3 regions of the Pseudomonas sp. DCA-1 genome follow, and region 1 is predicted to be linked to each of the others. Evidence: riboswitches for the same ligand, from Rfam matches in the RefSeq annotation. Region 1 holds a riboswitch; each other region holds the start of a gene.
What was found. Region 1 has a riboswitch for cobalamin ahead of ACE4QZ_RS12720 (CbtB domain-containing protein). Riboswitches for the same ligand answer to the same signal wherever they lie in the genome.

Region 1 (2,255 bases):
ACGAAGGCGGTCAGCAGGTCGGCAGAGGCAAGCATGGCGGGCATTCCACTTTCTTTATAGGTGCTGTCACACTACCGGAGTCGCCTTTCCCAGCGACTGGTACAGTTTGATTAAATTACGTAGATACACATCACTGTATCGCCAATCCGGACCAAGGAAGCCGTCACCATGAGCCTCACCATTCGCCCTGCCGTGCATACCGATGCCGAGCAGATCCTCACCTTCATCACCGAACTGGCCGAATACGAACGCGCTCGCCACGAGGTAGTCGCCACCCTTGCCGACATCGAGCACAGCCTGTTCGACGAAGGCAGCACTGTGCACGCCCTGATGTGCGAGCGTGATGGCCGTGCAATCGGCTTTGCCGTGTACTTCTACAGCTACTCGACCTGGCTCGGGCGCAATGGCATCTATCTGGAAGACCTGTACGTAACCCCCGAACAACGCGGCGATGGCGCTGGCCGGCAGTTGTTGCAGCACATTGCCCGCGAAGCGGTGGCGAACAACTGCGGGCGCCTGGAATGGAGCGTGCTGGACTGGAACGAGCCAGCGATCGGCTTCTACCAGAAACTGGGGGCCGAGGCGCAGGATGAGTGGGTGCGTTACCGGCTGGATGGCGACAAGCTGGCGGCATTCGCCCGCGGGTGAACGCCCGGTTCCTGCACTTCTGCCTGCGGGCCTGAGCCTGTAGTACCTGCTGTTCGACAGCCTCGCGCTGTGTATGACATTGACGCCAAGCCCGCCCCATGCTCTCCTTATGCCTCGCGTTCAGGTGCCCCTCACGGGGTGAAACGGGAAACCGGTGCGTCCCAGGCCCTTCTGCAGGGCCGGACAATGCCGGTGCTGCCCCCGCAACGGTAAGCGAGTGAAGCGTCTGTACCACTGTGCCTTGTAGTACGGCATGGGAAGGTGACGCGTTCCAGGAGCCCAGCTCTTCCTCGCAAGCCCGGAGACCGGCCTGACGTTCATGAACACCCCGCGGTGGGCGGGCGCTGTTGCATTCCCTTGGGCGACCACGTCCGGGGCTGCCGCGCTCGCCCGTTGCCCACAAAAAAGCAGAGGATCGCGTCATGCCCGTCACCAGCGCCAAACAACACAGCCTTGCTACCCCCGTTACCCTCAGCCGGCGTGTAACCATCGCCGTCGGTGCCAGCTTGCTGGGTCTGTGCCTGGTCTACTTTGCCGGGTTCTCGCACATCGAGGCCGTGCACAACGCCGCCCACGACACCCGCCACAGCGCCGCCTTCCCCTGCCACTGAGTACGCCTGATGATCACGCGCATTGCCCGTACTGCGGGCTTCAGCGGGCTCCTTGCAGCCCTGTTGCTGACCTTGCTGCAAAGCTTCTGGGTTGCTCCGCTGATTCTGGAGGCGGAAACCTACGAGTCCTCGGCCCCGGCCGCACACCACGAACACGGTAGCGAAGTGGCCGCTCATGAACACAGCGCCGAAGCCTGGTCGCCGGAAGACGGCTGGCAGCGCGTGCTGTCCACCACAGGCGGCAACCTGGTGGTCGCGGTCGGCTTCGCCCTGATCCTCGCCGCCCTGTACAGCCTTCGCGAGCCCAAACGCGCCGCCACTGGCGCATTGTGGGGGTTGGCTGGCTTCGCCGTGTTCTGCCTGGCCCCAACCCTGGGCTTGCCACCAGAACTGCCAGGTACTGCGGCCGCCGACCTGGGGCAACGCCAGACCTGGTGGGTCGGTACAGCCAGTGCCACAGCCCTGGGCCTGGCCTTGCTGGTGTTTGCCCGCCACTGGCTGCTGAAGGCGCTGGGCGCCGTGCTGCTGGTCATGCCTCATGTCATCGGTGCGCCGCAACCGGAGGTGCACGAAAGCCTGGCCCCCGAAGCATTGGAAACCCAGTTCAAAGTCGCCTCCTGGCTGACCAACGCCGCCTTCTGGCTGGCCTTGGGCCTGCTCAGCGCCTGGCTGTTCCGCCGTTCCAGCCAGGCTTGATGCCTGCCTTCTACGCCGGTTTTGGCTGCCGCCAGGGTTGCCCGGCGGACACCTTGCATCGCTTGCTGCACCAGGCTCTGGACGACCAGGGCCTGGCGTTGGCTGACCTGCGCGGCATCGCAAGCATCAGCCTGAAGGCCGACGAGCCCGGGTTGTTGCAACTGGCAGAGCACCTAGGTTTGCCTTTGGTGCTGTACCATGTCGCGCAACTGCAACCCTATGAACCACTGCTCAGCCACCGGTCCGCCGCTGCCTACCGGCACAGCGGCTGCTGGGGCGTAGCCGAGAGCGCGGCACTGG
Region 2 (2,255 bases), 410 kb from region 1:
CTTCACTGTCGAATCGCACATGCCAGGCCGGATGGTCCAGCTGAATGCCGGCTTGCTCCAGCGCCAGGCCGGTAAGCGCCAGCATGCGCGCCTTCGCATCACCGACCACGGCCGCTGCCTTGTCGGCCTCTTGCTCGAATACCCAGGTGATACGCAGGCTGCTCGGAAAGTCCTCGGGGTCGAGGCGATGGGTAAGCCAACTGAAGCCGACAATCTCCGCCTTGGCGGCTTCGCAGGCATCGGTCAGGCACGCGACCAACTCCCGCTCCAGGCGACTTATCTCGCGTTTGCCCAATGCCTTCATGGGTTGGCCTCGTCATCGATCTGCTGGCAAAAGCGCAGGCGGTTGCCGAACGGGTCTTGCCCCTGCATCTGCAGAAAATCCAGGTAAAAAGCCTTGGCCTTGTCGGCGGAGAACATGCGCAATACCGGTAGGGCGGGGGCGAGGGGCATGGGGCGTCCTTGTCCGTTGAAAAAGTGCCACTGTAGCGCAGTTGCTGCCCTTATGGTCGACCAGCCGGCAGCAATGGTTGACCACCCGCCAGCCACTGCGTAGCCTTGCCCACTTCGAGGTTCTTCGGCATGGCCGGAGCTAAGACGGGAACGCGGTACAAGCCGCGGCTGCCCCCGCAACTGTAAGCACCGACAACGGATCGACACAGCCACTGCGCCAGCGCGCGGGAAGGCGTCATCCCGCCAGCCCGCTGTTCAACTGAACGGGGGCATGGAACGGTGCAAGCCAGGAGACCTGCCTCGTCACGTTTTCGACTTTCAACCGGGCGGGGTGATCCGGTGGCGAACAAGCCCGGCCGGTCCGGCCCGCGGCTGTCGTCCTGCATGCCCGCGCCACACTGCCAAGGGCAATGCGACATGAAAACACTGGCCAAGCTCCCCGTCACCATCGTCACCGGCTTCCTCGGCTCGGGCAAGACCACCTTGCTGCGCCACATGCTCGACAACGCCCAGGGCCGCCGCATTGCGGTCATCGTCAACGAGTTCGGCGAACTGGGCATCGATGGCGAAATCCTCAAGCAGTGCAGCATCGGTTGCACCGAGGAAGAAGCCAGCGGCCGCGTCTACGAACTGGCCAACGGTTGCCTGTGCTGCACCGTGCAGGAAGAATTCTTCCCGGTGATGCGTGAGCTGGTCGCACGCCGTGGCGACCTCGACCACATTCTCATCGAAACCAGCGGCCTGGCCCTGCCCAAACCATTGGTACAAGCGTTCCAGTGGCCGGAAATCCGCAATGCCTGCACCGTCGATGCGGTCATCACCGTGGTCGACAGCCCGGCCGTGGCCGCTGGCACCTTCGCCGCCTACCCGGACCAGGTCGATGCCCAGCGCAAGCTCGACCCTAACCTGGACCATGAATCGCCCCTGCACGAGCTGTTCGCTGACCAGCTGGCCAGCGCCGACCTGGTGGTGTTGAACAAGGCCGACCTGATCGACGCCGAAGGCCTGGCCAAGGTGCGTGCCGAGGTGGCCGAAGAACTGCCGCCGGCGGTGAAAGTGATCGAGGCCAGCAGCGGCAAGCTGCCACTGGACGTGCTGCTGGGCGTGGGTGCCGAGTCCGAGTCACATATCGATGGCCGTCGAACTCACCACGATTCCCACCACGACGGCGACGATCATGACGATCATGACCACGACGCTTTCGATTCCATCTCCATCGACCTGCCTGAAGCCGACGAAAGCCTGCTGCTCGATGCGCTGACCCAGCTGGTGGTGGAGTTCGGTATCCTGCGCGCCAAAGGCTTCGCCGCCATCCCGGGCAAGCCGATGCGCCTGCTGGTACAAGGTGTGGGTACCCGTTTCGACAAGCACTTCGACCGCGCCTGGCGTGCCGACGAGCCGCGCATTACCCGCCTGGTGCTGATCGGCCAGGACCTCGATGCTGCCCAGCTGGAAGCGCGCCTGCGCCAGGCACTGGGCGCCTGACCCATGCACCTGCTGCGGACCCAGCCCGGTGGTTTCGTACCGGATGACAGCATTGCCGACCTCGGCCAGACACCCGCCGAGCTGGTGATTCTCTGCAGCGGCGATTCGCACCTGGCATTGCTCGCCGACACCGCCGAGCAATTGCCCGAAGACTTTCCCGGCCTGCGCCTGGCCAACCCGATGCAGGTGCAGAACCATGCATCGGTCGACCTGTATGTCGACCAGGTGCTGCGCCATGCCAAGGTCATCCTGGTGTCGCTGCACGGTGGCGTTGGTTACTGGCGCTATGGTGTCGAACAACTGTTCGAGCTGGCCGC
Region 3 (2,255 bases), 830 kb from region 1:
GGAACCGGCGCTTTTCTTCAGCCGCACCCTCGCCCACTTGTGTGCGCCGGTGTTCGTCCTGCTGACCGGCCTGTCGGCCTGGCTGTATGGCGAGAAGTATCAGGGCCGTGGCGACGTCTCGGCGTTCCTGCTCAAACGCGGGCTGTTCCTGGTGGTGCTGGAGTTCACCCTGGTCAACTTCGCCTGGACCTTCCAGTTGCCCCCCAGCGTGATTTACCTGCAAGTGATCTGGGCCATCGGCGTCAGCATGATCGCCCTGTCGCTGCTGGTGTGGCTGCCACGCGCCGCGCTACTCGCCCTGGGCGCCATCATCGTCGCCGGCCACAACCTGCTCGACGGCGTGCACTTCGGCGTAGAGTCAGCCCTGCATGTGCCGTGGGCAATCCTGCATGATCGTGGCTGGCTGGCGTTTTCCGAGACCCTGCACCTGCGCACGTCTTACCCGGTGCTGCCTTGGATCGGCGTCATCGCCCTGGGTTACGGCCTGGGGCCCTGGTTCGCCCGTGGCAGCGATGCCGGACAACGCCAGCAACACCTGCAGGTAGCCGGTTTGCTCGCGCTGCTTGGCTTTGCCCTGCTGCGCATGTTCAATGGTTACGGTGAGGCGCCGTGGAGCGGTTATCCAACCTTCACGCAAACCCTGATGAGCTTCTTCAACATCACCAAATACCCACCGTCGCTTCTGTTCCTGGCCCTGACCCTGGGCTGTGGCCTGCTGCTGTTACGCGCGTTCGAGCGGGCCGGCCAAGTGCGCTGGATCACGGCACTGGCGGTGTTCGGTGCGGCACCGATGTTCTTCTACCTGCTGCACCTGTATGTGCTGAAGCTGCTGTACCTGGCCTGCGTGGCGCTGTTCGGGCTCAACCATGGCGACTACTTCGGTTTCGACGGTATTGCAGCGGTGTGGCTGGGCGCGGTGCTGCTGGCGGTTTCGCTGTACCTGCCGGTGCGCGGGTTCGCCCGGCTGAAACAGCGCCGCCGCGACATCAGCTGGCTGAAGTACTTCTGAAAAGCGTTTTCCCCCGGCGCCGCGATGGTCTACCATGCGGGCCGCCGGTTTCCACCACGGAACTAACAGGGAATCCCAGGCCCGCCAATACGGGCCAAACGGAACTGCCCCCGCAACTGTAGGTGCCGAGCCTGCTCCACCCATGCCACTGGGCCTACCGCCCGGGAAGGCCGGAGCCAGGCCATGACGCACCAGTCAGGAGACCTGCCGGCCTGCATTCACCAACCGGCGGGGTGTCCGGGATTGGCCGTCAGTGTTGCCCCAGCCACCCGCTGGGGCTCGGCGATGCCTGTCCGTGCGTTCCTCACCAGAACTGTCCGATAGGAGATCGCCCAGCATGCTGCCCCGTTTCGCCACCCTGCTCGCGGGCCTAGGCCTCACCGGCCTGGCCCAGGCCGCTGCCACCCACTACCCGCTGACGATCGACAACTGCGGCAAGCCGCAGACTTTTGCTCAGGCACCGCAGCGCGCCGTCACCATCGGCCAGGCCGGTACCGAGCTGCTCTATGCCTTGGGGCTGGGTGACAAGCTGGCGGGCACCTCGCTGTGGTTCAACAACGTATTGCCTGAATACCAGGCAGTGAACGCCAAGGTTCCACGCCTGGCCGACAACGAACCCAGCTTCGAGGCGGTGGTCGGCAAGCACCCGCAGCTGGTCGCGGTGCAGTTCGAATGGATGGTCGGTGCCCAGGGCTCGGTCGCCACCCGCGAGCAGTTCGATGAACTGAAGATCCCCACCTACGTGCTGCCATCGGACTGCGAAGGCAAGGACAACCTGGTCGGTGCAGACGGCACCCGCCTGCAAGCGTTCCAGGTAGACAGCATCTACAAGAGCGTCAGTCAACTGGCCGAGATCTTCGACGTTCAGGACCGCGGTGCGGCCCTGAACGCCGAGTTGCAAGGGCATCTGGACAGCGCCAGGGCGCGGCTGGCCGGCAAGGACTTGTCGGCAACTTCGGCGCTGTTCTGGTTCTCCAGCGCCGACCTTCACATCGATCCCTATGTGGCCGGCCGCCAGGGTGTCGCCGACTTCATGCTGCGCACCCTTGGTGTGCGCAACGTGGTCGAGTCCAGCGAAGAATGGCCAAGCGTAGGGTGGGAAACCCTGGCCAAGGCCAATCCGACCTGGCTGATCATCGCGCGCATGGACCGCCGCCGTTTCCCCGCCGACGACTACCAGAAAAAGCTCGAATTCCTGCGCAGTGATCCGGTAACCCGCAACATGGACGCAGTGAAGCACGACCGT

Region 2: another riboswitch for cobalamin. It lies ahead of cobW (cobalamin biosynthesis protein CobW); the one in region 1 lies ahead of ACE4QZ_RS12720 (CbtB domain-containing protein).
Region 3: another riboswitch for cobalamin. It lies ahead of ACE4QZ_RS16775 (ABC transporter substrate-binding protein); the one in region 1 lies ahead of ACE4QZ_RS12720 (CbtB domain-containing protein).

Annotation. Positions count from the first base shown of each region.
Region 1 is NZ_CP169881.1:2,718,046-2,720,300, reverse strand. Features, by position in the region: gene ACE4QZ_RS12730 (LysE family translocator) at 1-44, opposite strand, end outside; gene ACE4QZ_RS12725 (GNAT family N-acetyltransferase) at 169-648, shown strand; cobalamin riboswitch at 754-977, shown strand; gene ACE4QZ_RS12720 (CbtB domain-containing protein) at 1,071-1,259, shown strand; gene ACE4QZ_RS12715 (CbtA family protein) at 1,269-1,955, shown strand; gene ACE4QZ_RS12710 (cobalamin biosynthesis protein) at 1,955-2,255, shown strand, end outside.
Region 2 is NZ_CP169881.1:3,130,723-3,132,977, reverse strand. Features, by position in the region: gene ACE4QZ_RS14805 (hypothetical protein) at 1-304, opposite strand, end outside; gene ACE4QZ_RS14800 (hypothetical protein) at 301-453, opposite strand; cobalamin riboswitch at 554-771, shown strand; gene cobW (cobalamin biosynthesis protein CobW) at 871-1,938, shown strand; gene cobN (cobaltochelatase subunit CobN) at 1,942-2,255, shown strand, end outside.
Region 3 is NZ_CP169881.1:3,545,373-3,547,627, forward strand. Features, by position in the region: gene ACE4QZ_RS16770 (DUF1624 domain-containing protein) at 1-1,009, shown strand, start outside; cobalamin riboswitch at 1,038-1,236, shown strand; gene ACE4QZ_RS16775 (ABC transporter substrate-binding protein) at 1,347-2,255, shown strand, end outside.